2 regions of the Paraburkholderia sp. BR10882 genome follow, and region 2 is predicted to be linked to the other one. Evidence: riboswitches for the same ligand, from Rfam matches in the RefSeq annotation. Region 2 holds a riboswitch; the other holds the start of a gene.
The links. A riboswitch is a leader RNA that binds a small molecule or an ion and turns the genes downstream of it on or off. The one in region 2 is predicted to bind thiamine pyrophosphate.
Positions count from the first base shown of each region.

Region 1: linked by a shared signal. The riboswitch ahead of AB3X99_RS35095 (FAD-dependent oxidoreductase) and the one ahead of thiC (phosphomethylpyrimidine synthase ThiC) in region 2 are both predicted to bind thiamine pyrophosphate.

Region 1 covers NZ_JBFPKP010000023.1:25,587-32,571, reverse strand. The annotation lists gene AB3X99_RS35110 (MFS transporter) at 1-518, opposite strand, end outside; gene AB3X99_RS35105 (SDR family NAD(P)-dependent oxidoreductase) at 798-1,565, opposite strand; gene AB3X99_RS35100 (ABC transporter ATP-binding protein/permease) at 1,562-3,319, opposite strand; TPP riboswitch at 3,631-3,745, shown strand; gene AB3X99_RS35095 (FAD-dependent oxidoreductase) at 4,010-5,158, shown strand; gene thiS (sulfur carrier protein ThiS) at 5,201-5,398, shown strand; gene AB3X99_RS35085 (thiazole synthase) at 5,479-6,294, shown strand; gene thiE (thiamine phosphate synthase) at 6,291-6,985, shown strand, end outside.
Region 2 covers NZ_JBFPKP010000006.1:351,503-358,487, forward strand. The annotation lists gene AB3X99_RS18475 (EamA family transporter) at 1-622, opposite strand, end outside; gene AB3X99_RS18480 (GreA/GreB family elongation factor) at 1,422-1,829, shown strand; TPP riboswitch at 1,927-2,056, shown strand; gene thiC (phosphomethylpyrimidine synthase ThiC) at 2,161-4,092, shown strand; gene AB3X99_RS18490 (glycine zipper 2TM domain-containing protein) at 4,305-4,526, shown strand; gene AB3X99_RS18495 (hypothetical protein) at 4,845-5,234, shown strand; gene AB3X99_RS18500 (L-lactate permease) at 5,467-6,985, shown strand, end outside.

The DNA.
Region 1 (6,985 bases), on a different contig from region 2:
GCGTATTCCTCGGGTAGCAGGGCGAAGAAGGCCCAGTACAGGATGGCAGCCGCGCCCCAGCCGAACGACCAGCTGCTCTGCACCGTGCCCACGGCTTTCGCGCGATGCTGCGGCGAGCGGATCGTTTCGGCCATCATCATCGTGACGACCGTCCATTCGCCGCCAAAGCCGATGCCCTGCAGCGTGCGCGTGGCGAGCAGTTGCCAGAATGAATGCGTGAAGCCGGAGAGGCAGGTGAAGAGCGCGAAGGTGGCGATGGTCCACTGCAGCACGCGCACGCGGCCGTAACGGTCGGCGAGGATGCCGGCGAGCCAGCCGCCGACCGCCGAGGAGATCAGCGAGCTGGTCGCGATCATGCCGGCCTCGCTCCTGGTCATGCCCCAGGTCGCGATGAGCGTCGGGATCAGGAACGAGTAGATCATGAAGTCGAACGCGTCGACGGCGTAGCCGCCGAATCCCGCATAAAGCGTGCGCCGCTCGCGCGCGTTCAATTCGGTGAACCAGTGAAAGTAGCCCATCGCGTGTCTTCCCCCATATTTGTTGTGCGCGCAACGAACCGGGCTGAGCGGCCCGTGCTGCGCAAGCGACCCGGCTGGCGCAGACGCGTTGGGTGGCGTGTGCGCTTGACGCTGGCGGGCTGCGCGGTGCGACGCCGCCCGTCTCCGGTGTGCTGGAGGGGTATTTTACGGTGCGAAACCGCGCTGAGGCGAGGGGCAATTTGGGGGCGCCCGCTATCGTTGTATTCCGATATCTAGTTCGATAGCGAGCGAACGATGGCGCGCGGGAACCGCAAGGCGCTAGAGCGTGAGCCCGCCATCGACATGAATCACCTGGCCGGTGATGTGGCGCGCGGCATCCGAGAGCAGGAAGGCGATCAGTTCGGCGACATCGGCGGGATCGGCCACGTGGCCGAGCGGCGTTTCCTGTGCCGCACGCTCCCACACCGGCGCGTTTTCCGGCGCGGGGCCCTTGTCCTTGCGCGTATAGCCGGGCGCGACGCAGTTCACGGTCACGCCGTGCGGCGCCAGTTCTGCCGCGGCGGTTTTCGCCAGCGATTCGAGCGCGGCCTTCGCGGCGGCGGTGGCCGCGAAGGGCGCGCCGGCGCGGTAGCGGTGCGCGACGAACGAGCTCAGCGCGACCACGCGGGCGCCCGCCGAGCGTTCCAGCGCCGGCTGCGCGCGTTGCACGAGCCCGGCGAACGCGGCAGGCATGGCCGCGAAAGCGCCTTCGAGCGACGCGGCGTCGAGCGCGGCGAGCGTCTGGCGCTGCGCGTGCCCGGCGTTGGCGACGAGCTGGTCGAGCGAGCCGAAGCGCGTGAGCGTGGCGTCCACGAGCGCGCTCGCCTGGCCGGCCAGCGCGAGATCGCCGTACGCGGTGGCGCAGGTCGAGCCGCGCTGTTCGCACCCGGCGGCAACGGCGGCGAGCCGGGCGCGCGATGCCTCATCCGCGCCGCGCGTGTGCAGCATCAACGCTACACCCGGCGCCGCGAGGCGACGCGCGAGCGCCGCGCCGATGCCCGAGCCCGCGCCCGTGATCAGCACGACGCGCAGCGCGCTTGCGCTCACGCGGCAACCCGCTCTTCGGGCATGCGCTCGATCTCGAGCGTTTCGTGGTGGTACGCCGCGAGCGACTCACGGTGCGCGACGCTCACGATCGCTGCCTTGGGCAGACGTTCCATGAACAGCTTGTAGAGACGGCTTTCGTTGTCGGGGTCGAGCGCGCTCGTCGCTTCGTCGAGGAACAGATAGTCGGGCTTGTGCAGCAGCACGCGCGCGCCCGCAAGGCGTTGCTGCTCGCCCGGCGAGAGCACGCGCGTCCAGTGCGCCGATTCGCCGAGACGATCCACGTACTCTTCGAGGCGGCAGGCGCGCAGCGCTTCGCGGCAGTCTTCGTCGCTGTAGTCGTCGGCAGGCGACGGGTAGGTGAGCGCTGCCTTGAGCGTGCCGATGGGCAGATAGCTCTGCTGCGGGATGAACATCATGCGCGCATCGACAGGCGCGTCGATCGAGCCTTCGCCGAAGGGCCAGAGGCCCGCGAGCGCGCGCATCAGCGTGCTCTTGCCTGCGCCCGAGGGGCCGCGCACGAGCCAGCGCGAGCCCGGCTTGATGGCGATGTCGCGCACTTCCGAGAGCGGCGTGCCGTTGGGCAGCGAGAGCTTGAGATGCTCGGTGGCGAGCTCGTTGTTGTCGATGAAGTGCAGGTTGATGCCGCCGTGCTCGGTGGCGGGCGAGACCGATTCCTTCAGACGCGGCGAGTGCACCACACGCACGAATTCGCGCAGACGATTCACGGTAGCGCGCCATTCGACCAGCGTGGAGTAACTGTTGATGAACCACGAGAACGAGTCGCTCACGGTGCCGAACGCCTGCGAGATCTGCATCAGCACGCCGAACGTGAAGGCGCCCGCGAAGTAGCGCGGCGCGGCCACCACGAGCGGGAAGATGATGGCTATCTGGCCGTAGAAGCTCAGCACGAAGGTGAGGCGCTTCGTGTATTTCATCACGCGCCACCAGTTGTCCTTGATGTGCGCGAAGAGGCCCTGCGCGTTGCTGCGCTCGGTGTCCATGCCGTCGTAGAGGGCGATCTGCTCGGCGTTTTCGCGCAGGCGGATCAGGCCGAAGCGGAAGTCCGCTTCCACCTTTTGTTGCTGGTAGTTGATCGACACGAGCGGGTGGCCGACCTTCTGGATCACGAGCGAGCCGAACACGGCATAGAGCGCCGCGGCCCACACCATGTAGCCCGGAATCGCGAGCGGCTGCCCACCCAGCGTGACGGTGAGCGCGCCCGCGAGCGTCCACAGGATCGTGATGAACGAGATGAGCGTGACGACCGTCGAGAGCAGGTCGAGCGTGAGCGAGAGCGTGGTCGTGGCGAACGACTGGAGGTCGTCGCTGATCCGCTGGTCGGGGTTGTCGGCGAGGCGGTCGCGCTCGATGCGGTAGAACGCGCCCTTGCCGAGCCACTCGTTCAGGAACCGCGTGGTGAGCCACTGACGCCAGCGAAAGCCGAGCATCTGGCGCAGATAGCGGCCATACACCGCGAGGATGATGAAGCCGAACGCCAGTTCGGTGAAGGTCATCAACAGCGGCGGGAAGCGCTTGACGTCCTTGGCCTGCAACGCGTTGTAGAACTCCGCGCTCCAGCCGTTCAGGCGCACGTTGATCCACACGACGAGCAGGTTCATCACGATGATCGCGACGAGCAGGCCCCAGGCGATCCAGCGTTCCTCGGAGACCCAGTAGGGCTTGATCAGGCTCCACGCGGTGATCTTCTGATGCTCGTTCTGATCGGGCGTGGCGCGGGCAGGTTGGTTGGTCATGTGCGTCCTGAAGGTGTGGCGGCCCGCTGGGGGCATGCGCCGCGCGCCGCACGGCGGCAGCGTTGCAGCGATTTTTGCAGCGATTCTGTCGTCGGGCGCTTAAGTGAGTCTTAACGGGCCACAGGCGGAGCCAAAACCGGCGCGAGGCGTGGAGACAAAAGCGCACGCTGGCGCCGCCGTAGCGTGGCGCTCATTGTCTCACCGCGCGGGCTCGCGAGGCGAAAGAGGCGGGTTCAGGGCATTGTGCCAGACCACGCCCCCCGGTTCCGCCGAGGTTTGCGGGCCGCGCGCGTTTTGTGGTCTAATCGTCGTTGACGAAACAGGGGTGCTTCACCGGTATGCCGGGCATGCCGCCAGTGAGGCTGAGAGAAACCCTTTGCACCCGATCCGGGTAATACCGGCGCGGGAAGTTTCCAGAAAGTCTTACCGGAGCGCCCAGCCTGGGTTTTGAAAAGGCGGGGGCGCCAGGATTCCCGCCGGGCTGCGCTTTGGGCGCCTGGGTTCGTATACGCATTCCGTATCGGGCCGTCTGCGCCGCATAGCCTCCACGGTCGGCCTTGCCAGCCGGTTTCGTCCTTGGGTACGTCTGCTGCTGCCGTACGGAAAGGATACGATGACCGCCTATTCTCTTTGTTCCCCGATTCTTATCGCGTTCGCCTTGCCGTTCGCCTTGCGTGACGGAGCGTCGTCATGAGCCGCGCCCGCAACCCTGACGTGGGCAGCGTGCCCGACTTCGCCGTGCTCGGCGGCGGCCTGAGCGGCCGGCTCGTCGCATGGCGTCTGGCCGGCGAGGGCCATCGCGTCGCGCTTTACGAGCGCGGCGGCCCCGAAGGCGGCGAAGCCGCAGCCTGGGTCGCGGCGGCCATGCTCGCGCCGCTCGCGGAGGCTGCCGTCGCCGAAATGCTCATTACCGAGCTGGGCGTCGCATCGCTCGAAACCTGGCCGCGCATTCTGGCCGAGTTGCCGGAGCCCGTGTTCTTCCAGCGCAACGGCACGCTCGTGGTCTGGCATAGCGCCGATCGCACCGAAGCGCCGCTCTTCGAGCGCCGCGTGCGCGCCAACGCGCCGCGTTCTCTCGCCGATGCCAACTTCGTCGCGCTCGCCGGTGCGCAGCTCGACGCCGCCGAACCGGCGCTCGCGGGGCGCTTCGCGCGCGGCTGGCTGCTCGAAGGCGAGGGCCAGCTCGACAATCGCCAGGCCCTGGCCGCTCTGGCGGCGGGGCTCGCTGCGCGCGGCGTGGAAACCCACTGGCACACCACGGTCGACGAGGCCAATCCGCCGCCCGCGCGCGTGACGATCGATTGCCGCGGGCTGGGCGCCAAACCTGCGCTGCCGGGGTTGCGCGGCATTCGCGGCGAAGTCGCGCGCGTGCACGCGCCGGGCATCACGCTCACGCGCCCGGTGCGGCTCCTGCATCCGCGCTATCCGCTCTATATCGCGCCCAAGGAACACGATGTCTTCGTGATCGGCGCGACCGAGATCGAAGGCGAGGACCGCTCGCCGGTGAGCGTGCGCTCGGCGCTCGAACTGCTGAGCGCGGCGTTCGCGGTGCATCCGGCGTTCGGCGAGGCGCGCATCCTCGAGTTGAACACGCAGTGCCGCCCGACGCTGCCCGACCACCGCCCGGCGCTCATCTGGGACGGCAAGACCACGTTGCGTGTGAACGGTCTCTATCGGCACGGCTTCATGATCGCGCCGGAAGTCGCCGACGAAGCCGCGCGCTTCGCCCAGGCGCTGCTCGACGCCCGCGTGAGCGATGCCGAATCCTTCGAGTCGCTGCGCCGCGCGTCTCGCTGGGGCGACATGCTGCACGCGCAGGGCGCGCACGAGCCGGCCTGACGCCTCACCAGAAATAATCCGCAGTTTGAGAACGTATTTGCCATGGACATTCAAATCAACCAGAAGCCGATCACGCTGCCCGAGGGCGCGACTGTCGCCGATGCGCTCACCGCATTCGGCGCGCGTCCGCCGTTCGCCGTCGCGCTGAACGGCGATTTCGTGGCGCGTACCCAGCATGGCGCGCGCTCGCTCCAGGCGGGCGACCGCCTCGACGTCGTGAGCCCCGTGGCCGGCGGCTGAGCCTCGCTCGCCCAGGCCACCGGTCGCGCGCATCGCATACACGGCGAGCGCGTTCACGACACCGCCAAGGATTCCAACCCATGACCACCACAACCACTGCCGACGCGCTCACGCTCTACGGCGAAACCTTCGCGAGCCGCGTGCTGCTCGGCACGTCGCGCTATCCGTCGCTGCAATCGCTCGCCGACTCCATGGCTGCCGCGCGCCCCGGCATGATCACCGTCGCGCTGCGCCGCCAGATGAACGAGGGCACCGCCGAGGCCGGCTTCTTCGATCTGCTCAAGCGCCACGGCGTGCCGCTCCTGCCGAACACGGCCGGCTGCCTCACCGTCAACGAGGCGGTGACGACGGCGCACATGGCGCGCGAAGTCTTCGAAACCGACTGGATCAAGCTCGAACTGATCGGCGACGACTACACGCTGCAGCCCGACCCGGTCGGCCTGATCGAGGCCGCGTCGCGCCTCGTGAAGGACGGCTTCAAGGTGCTGCCGTATTGCACCGAGGACCTCGTGATCGGCCGGCGTCTGCTCGACGCCGGCTGCGAGGCGCTCATGCCGTGGGGCGCGCCGATCGGCACCGGCAAGGGCGTGATCAACCCCTACGGCTTGCGCGTGCTGCGCGAGCGCTTGCCCGATGTGCCGCTCATCGTCGATGCGGGCCTGGGCGTGCCTTCGCACGCGTGCCAGGTAATGGAGTGGGGCTTCGACGGCGTGCTGCTCAACACGGCCGTTTCGCAGGCCACGCACCCCGAGGCGATGGCGCGCGCGTTCGCGCTGGGTGTCGAGGCGGGGCGCGCCGCGTTTCTCGCCGGACCGATGGCCGAGCGCGAAGCGGCGGTCGCGAGCACGCCCGTGGTCGGCATGCCTTTCTGGCACCAGGATGGAGACAAGCGATGACTGAAACGCTGCGCCTGCAAGACCGCGAACTGTTCTGGCCGCCCGCCGACGAACTCACCGAAACGGCGGAGCGCATCCGCGCGCGCCTGGGCGACTGGCAGCCCACGCATGCGCCGTGGCGCATCTGTCTCACGCCGCCCGACGCGCCCAACGGCGGCGATCTGATCATCGTGACCGACGCGGCGCCGCATCTGGCCAACATCGCGCGCTGGATGACCGACGGCGCGGGCGTGATCGAAGCCGCGGGCGAAAACCCGAAGGCGGCGCGCGCCACGCTGCATCTGGGCGGCGAGCGCTACGCGCTCGAAGGCGAGCTGGCGGAAGACTGGATTCCGGCGCTGGCGGCGTTCCTCGACTGCGGTTTCGATCCGCACGACGCGCTCGTGCTCGCGCTCGCCTGGCGCGACGGCGACGAGCAGCAGGCTGACGCCTGGCCCGTCGACATCGAGCGTTTTCCGCGGGTGTTGGGCCTGCCCGACGCGCCCGCACAGCCGTTTGCGCCGTGTCCCGCGAAGCTTGGCTTGTATCCCGTACTGCCCACGGCCGACTGGGTCGAGCGCGTGCTCGACTACGGCGTGAAGACGGTGCAGTTGCGCAGCAAGCAGCCGAAGTCGCCGGCGCTCACGAACGAAATCGAGCGCTGCGTCGCGGCGGGCCGCAAGCACGACGCGCAGCTCTTCATCAACGATCA
Region 2 (6,985 bases):
AATACAGCTCGCCCATGCGTTCGCCACTGATCCACGCGACCGTCGTCGAAATGGCGCCGCCCAGGCCGATCTGCAGCGCCGTCGCGACGAAGAGATCGGTCGGCAACGTGAGCTTGCCCGCCAGATGCGCGCCGATTGCCCAGAAGAGCGCGCCGCACAGAATCGCGAGGCTGCCGCCCGCCGAGCCGGCCGCGGCGCCGCCGTGGCTCAGGATGGCTATGCCGACGAGGCCGAGCGCGACCGCGGCCCATTCGGCCTTTGCCACGCGCCGCCCGGTGACCGCCGAGATCACGGTCGCAAAGAGCGGCACCGTGGCGACCATCACGGCCGCCTTGCCAGTGCCCACTGTACGCATGCCGTAGGCGAGCATGCCGCTCGACAGGCCCACGAGCAGCGTGCCCACCACGCCCGCGTTGCGCACTTCGAGCAGCGTTGGCATGACGGGCCGCCGGCGCATGGCGAAGACGAACAGGCCGATCCCGGCGAGCAGATTGCGCAAGCCGGAAAGCAGGAGCGGCGGGAAAGAATCGAGCGCGACTTTCACGCCGAGATACGTCGAGCCCCAAACGAAGTAGACGACGGCGAGCGAGAGCGCAACGCGCCCGGTGCGCGATTGCGGCAGCCGTACGGCACGCGCGAAACGCCATAGCGCGGCTGCGACCTGCTGGGCCCCGGCGAATAAAGATTGAGTGTTCACGTGGAAAGGCAAACGGGGAGGCATCGTCAATTCACCGCGGCAGGTGAAAGGCAGGACCGCGGGCGCCCCGGCAGCAAGGTGGCGGGACGTGTGAAGCTCGACGGCATGGTGCAGATGCGCAAAAACGCGAAAAAAGACGGAGTACGAAGGACACCCGGGACGGGCGAAGCGCATTATGCAACAACGCCGGGTGTTGCGGATGCTTTCAGGATGCTTTATGCGCAGCGATTCGTTGCGTGCGCGTCACAGTGTGAGCGGCGCAAGCGAGGACCGCGGATCGCGCACCATATTGCCGTGTAACGGCCGCGTTGCGCCGCGCTGGGAAGACCGTGCTAGCATGACAAAACCTTTCGCTTAACTTTCACCAACCGGATTTCATACACGCCGCTCGCCATGCTTTCGCTCGTTTCGCGTCCCGTATTCGCCTTGCCGCCGCGTCATTTGCGCGGCGCGTCGGCACGCGTACGCGCCGAGCGCGAGCGAACCGCGCCGTGGCCTCTCGACACCCGAGCGCGCGCCCTAGCTACTCTCTCCGCTCCGCTTTACGCCGCCCGGCGTCCGCACTGAACCGCCTCCCCCAACCCATCGGAGCCGGTCGGTCGGGCTCCGGGCCGATCCGTTACACCGCCGTTACGCCCCGCTGCGGCCCGCGCCCGATTGCGCGAGTTCGCTCCCAGCCCTCGCCGTTACCTCGAATCTTTTCTGGATCGCAAGGAAGACTGCCATGTCGAAGAAAATCCGTTACTTCACCGAACTCGATGTCGCCCGCCTCGAAAAATGCGCCGCCGAACCCGGCGCCGCGCCCGCGCGCCAGGCCATGCTCGACGAACTCCTCGAACACGCCGTGATCGTGGAATCGCGCGACATGGCCGCCAACGTCGTGACGATGAACTCGCAGGTCACGCTCGTGGACGAGCGTAACGGCGCATCCCTCACGTACACCGTCGTCTATCCGCATGAGGCGAACGTCGACGCCGGGCGCCTGAACGTGTTCTCACCCGCGGGTCTCGCGCTCCTCGGCGCGAAACGCGGCAACGCCGTGCGCTTCACGACGCCGGGCGGCGCGGTCGAAACCCTGAAGATCGAGCGCATCCTGTTTCAGCCGGAAGCTTCGAAGGATTTCACGCTGTAAGCTGGGGCCACACTACACATCGCGATACCCCGCGCCTGGCACATCGCGCGCGAGATGGCACTTGCCAGATCGTCGCAGCGCGGTGTATCGTTTGGCCTTGCTTACGCGGGGGTCCTGCGTCATGCGCCGCATCGAACGAAAGTCGTGCAGCGTATTTCGCGGGTGAGAAATACCCTTTGAACCTGATCTGGATAATGCCAGCGCAGGGAAGCGTCCGGACTTCGCAACATCGCTCAGCGCCTCACCTCATCACAGCGAAGTCCGTCCACGTTCCGTCTCGTCTCCTGCTAAGCCGCTGTTCCCACTTTGCTTTGCATGGAGAGAGAGACGCATGAACGCGAATCCGAAGTTCATTTCCGCCAACGCGCACGTCGACGAAGCCGCGATCGCGCCGCTGCCCAATTCCCGCAAGATCTACGTGACCGGTTCGCAGCCCGATATCCGCGTGCCGATGCGCGAGATCACGCAGGCGGATACGCCCACGGGCTTCGGCGGCGAGAAGAATCCGCCGATCTACGTCTACGACACCTCGGGTCCGTACACCGACCCCGAAGCGAAGATCGACATTCGTGAGGGCCTGCCTGCGCTGCGTCAGGGCTGGATCGAAAAGCGCGGCGACACCGAAGCGCTGCCGGGCCTCTCCTCCGAATACGGCCGCGAGCGCGCCGCCGACCCCGCGACGGCCGAACTGCGCTTCCCCGGCCTGCACCGCACGCCGCGCCGCGCGAAGGCGGGCAAGAACGTCACGCAGATGCACTACGCGCGCCAGGGCATCATCACGCCGGAGATGGAATACATCGCGATTCGCGAGAACCAGCGCCGCGCCGAGTATCTGGAAAGCCTCAGGGCGAGTGGCCCGAACGGCGCGAAGCTCGCGGCGATGATGGGCCGCCAGCATCCGGGCCAGGCGTTCGGCGCAGCCGCTTTCGGCGAGAACGCGCTCAAGGCAATCACGCCCGAGTTCGTGCGCGACGAAATCGCGCGCGGCCGCGCGATCATTCCGGCGAACATCAACCACCCGGAAAGCGAGCCGATGATCATCGGCCGCAACTTCCTCGTGAAGATCAACGCGAACATCGGCAATTCGGCGGTCACTTCGTCGATCGGCGAAGAAGTCGACAAGATGACGTGGGCGATCCGCTGGGGCGGCGACACGGTCATGGACCTCTCGACCGGCAAGCACATTCACGAAACGCGCGAGTGGATCATCCGCAACTCGCCAGTGCCGATCGGCACGGTGCCGATCTACCAGGCGCTCGAAAAGGTCAACGGCAAAGCCGAAGACCTCACGTGGGAAATGTTCCGCGACACGCTCATCGAGCAGGCCGAGCAGGGCGTGGACTACTTCACGATTCACGCGGGCGTGCGCCTGCAATACGTGCCGCTCACCGCGAACCGCATGACGGGCATCGTCTCGCGCGGCGGCTCGATCATGGCCAAGTGGTGTCTCGCACATCACAGGGAGTCCTTCATTTATGAGCATTTCGAAGAGATCTGCGAAATCATGAAGGCATACGACGTGAGCTTCTCGCTCGGCGACGGCCTGCGTCCCGGCTCGATCTACGACGCCAATGACGAAGCGCAGCTCGGCGAACTGAAGACGCTTGGCGAGCTCACGCAGATCGCGTGGAAGCACGACGTGCAGGTGATGATCGAAGGCCCGGGCCACGTGCCGATGCAGCTCATCAAGGAGAACATGGATCTCCAGCTCGACTGGTGCAAGGAAGCGCCCTTCTACACGCTCGGGCCGCTCACCACCGACATCGCGCCGGGCTACGACCATATCACCTCGGGCATCGGCGCTGCGATGATTGGCTGGTTCGGCACGGCCATGCTCTGCTATGTCACGCCGAAGGAACACCTGGGCCTGCCGAACAAGGACGACGTGAAGGAAGGCATCATCACGTACAAGCTCGCGGCGCATGCGGCCGATCTCGCGAAGGGTCACCCGGGCGCGCAGGTGCGCGACAACGCACTGTCGAAGGCGCGCTTCGAGTTCCGCTGGGAAGACCAGTTCAACCTCGGCCTCGATCCGGACAAGGCGCGCGAGTTCCACGACGAAACGCTGCCGAAGGACTCGGCCAAGGTCGCGCACTTCTGCTCGATGTGCGGCCCGCACTTCTGCTCGATGAAGATCACCCAGGACGTGCGCGACTTCGCGGCCAGGCAAGGCGTGAGCGACGACGAGGCCCTCAAGAAGGGCATGGAAGTGAAGGCGGTCGAGTTCATCAAGCAAGGCGCCGAAATCTATCAGCGCCAGTAAGCGCTGACTTCGGGCTGACTCAGGGCTCACTACGCCCCGGCGGGCGCTCGCCGCCCGCCGAAACATTTACTAACGATTCCCACAACTCTCTGACAAGCGCACACACCCTGATACGGGTCGCGTGGCTAGCATGAGGGTGTCGAAGGCGCAGCGTGCGTGCCAGCGCACGCCGCACCGCACACTCGAACGCATCATGCGTAGGGAGTCGAAAAATGAATACGCTCAAACGTGCACGCACGCTACTCACGGTGACGACACTCATCGCCGTGCTGGGCAGTCTCGGCGCTTGCGACAACATGTCGAGACGCGACCGCGATACGGTGATCGGCGCGGGCGTGGGTGGCGTGGCCGGCGCGGCGATCGGCGGCAATGCGCTCTCGACCGTGGGCGGCGCAGCGGTGGGTGGCGTGATCGGCAATCAGGTGGGCAAGTAAGCGTTAGCGCCAGTACGGATCGACGATGCGGCTGCACGACGGGCTGCACGATCGAAGCGACGGCACAGAGCAGAAACGACACGACAGGCAACACGCCATCCACGGCGTGCATCAGGGAAGGATGCGCGGCGCAGACCCTCACGGGCTGCGCCGCGTTTGCTTGGGTCGATGTCGTCGCAGCGGCACGGCTACGCGAAATATTCTGTTAACGAAGCACGACGCAAAGCGCGTTGGTACGGCGTAAGCTCGAACGAATCAGACGGCCCGGGCCTGATGGCGATCATCCTGCGCGGCCGTTCGCCACTCGCGGAGCCCGCCATGAAACGTCCGTCTGTGCTTGTGATCGCCGCCGCGAGCGCGCTCCCCGCGCTTTCCGGCTGCTACTACTACGCCCCCTACGGCTACCCGCCCTACTACTACGGCACCGTGCCCGTCGCCGCCACCCAGCAGGAAACCGCGGTCGTGCAAACGGCGCCGAACCCCGCGCCTGCCGCCGTGCCCGACGCGCAGTATCCGGGACCGCTCTATCCCTCGCCGCCGGTTGCGATCGCCGTGCCTGCGTGGCCGGCCTATCCAGCATATCCAGCGGTCTACCCCGCGACCTATCCCGCGTACTACCCTTACCCTGCGTACGGCTGGGGCGGGGGCGCGCCCGCCGTCTCTTTCGGCTTCGGCTACTGGGGCGGCGGCAGGCACTGGCATCACTGAATGTTCACGCACCCAGCCACGCCGCGAACTGCGCCACAAAACGGTGCCGGACCGTACTTTCCCTCCTTGACGCTCCCGTCTCGTTATCTATCCTCCAAGTGGGCTAGCGGGGATTGAAGCACCGCCTTAACTCGGCCGCCTGGCCGGGCCCTGAACTCCACAGCCGACGACGCGCCCCGGCGCATGCTGCCGCACTGCTGCGCCGATAACGAACCAGCATAAAGGAGACGTGATGTTCCACCAGCTGTTGACCCCCATCGGCAATTCGCTGCTGTTTTCGTTTCTGATCGCCGTGCTGCCGATTCTCACCGTGCTCGCCCTGCTCGGCTGGGCGCGGCGGCCTGCATGGCAAGCCTCGCTCGCGGGGCTCGTGGTCGGTCTGATCGTCGCGATCGCCGGCTGGCAGTTTCCGGTCAATCTCGCGATCAGCTCGGTGCTCGCGGGCGTGGTGTTCGCACTCTGGCCGGTGATGTGGATCGTCGTCACGGCGATCCTGCTCTACAACATCGCGCTGCGCTCGGGCCGCTTCGCGGCGTTTCGCATGTGGTTGCTCGACAATCTGCCCAACGACCGGCGCATCGTGCTCGTCGTGGTCGGCTTCTCGTTCGGCGCGCTGTTCGAAGGGATTTCCGGCTTCGGCACGCCAATCGCCATCACGAGTTCGCTGCTCATCATGCTCGGCTTCCCGACGCTCGAGGCCCTGACCTTCACGCTCATCTTCAACACGGCGCCTGTTGCGTTCGGTGCGCTCGGCGTGCCGATCACGGTGCTCGGCGCGGTCACGCACCTGCCCGCCGATCTGCTCGGTCAAATGGTCGGCCGCCAGTTGCCGTTCTTCGCCTTGCTGCTGCCGTTCTATGTCATTGCGATCTACGCGGGCATGGGCGGCATGCTGCGCATCTGGCCGGTGCTGCTCGTCTCGGGCGGCAGCTTCGCCCTCACGCAGTTCATCACCGCCAACTTCATCAACTACAGCCTCACCGACGTGCTCTCGTCGCTCGTCTCGCTGATCCTCACCATCCTGTTCCTGCGCGTGTGGAAGCCCGCGCCCGATCCGCGCTTCGCCATCAAGGTCGATCGCGCGAAGGAAGCGCGCGGCGCCGTGACGGGCGCGCAGGGCTGGTATCCGTGGATCATCGTCGCGGCCGTCGTGATCATCTGGACCGTCGCGCGGGTCTTCACGATCGGCGAGGTGAAGGTGCCGTGGCCGGGCCTCGACAAGGCCGTCTACATCACGCTCTACAACACGCCCTATGGCGCGATCTGGGACTTCCAGCCGCTCGCCACCGGCACGGCGATTCTCGTCGCGGCGATCATCACCGCGTTCGTCGTGCGCCTGAAACCCGCCGATTTCGGCGTCGCGATCGTCGATACCTGGGTGCAGACGCGCATCGCCATCCTCACGGTCGCGACCATCGTCGGGCTCGCGTTCCTCATGAACTACTCGGGCCTCACCTATACGCTGGGTCTCGCGGTGTCTTCGGTCGGCGCGTTCTTCCCGCTCGTTTCGGCCTTCCTCGGCTGGGTCGCGGTGTTCCTTTCGGGCAGCGACACCTCGGGCAATGCGCTGTTCGGCAACCTCCAGGTGGTAGCCGCGAAACAGCTCAATCTCAACCCCATCCTGATGGCGGCGACCAACTCGTCGGGTGGCGTCATGGGCAAGATGATCTCGCCGCAAAACATCGCGACGGGCGTCGCCACCACGGACCTCAAGGGCCAGGAAGGCATTGTGTTCGCGAAGACGTTCAAGC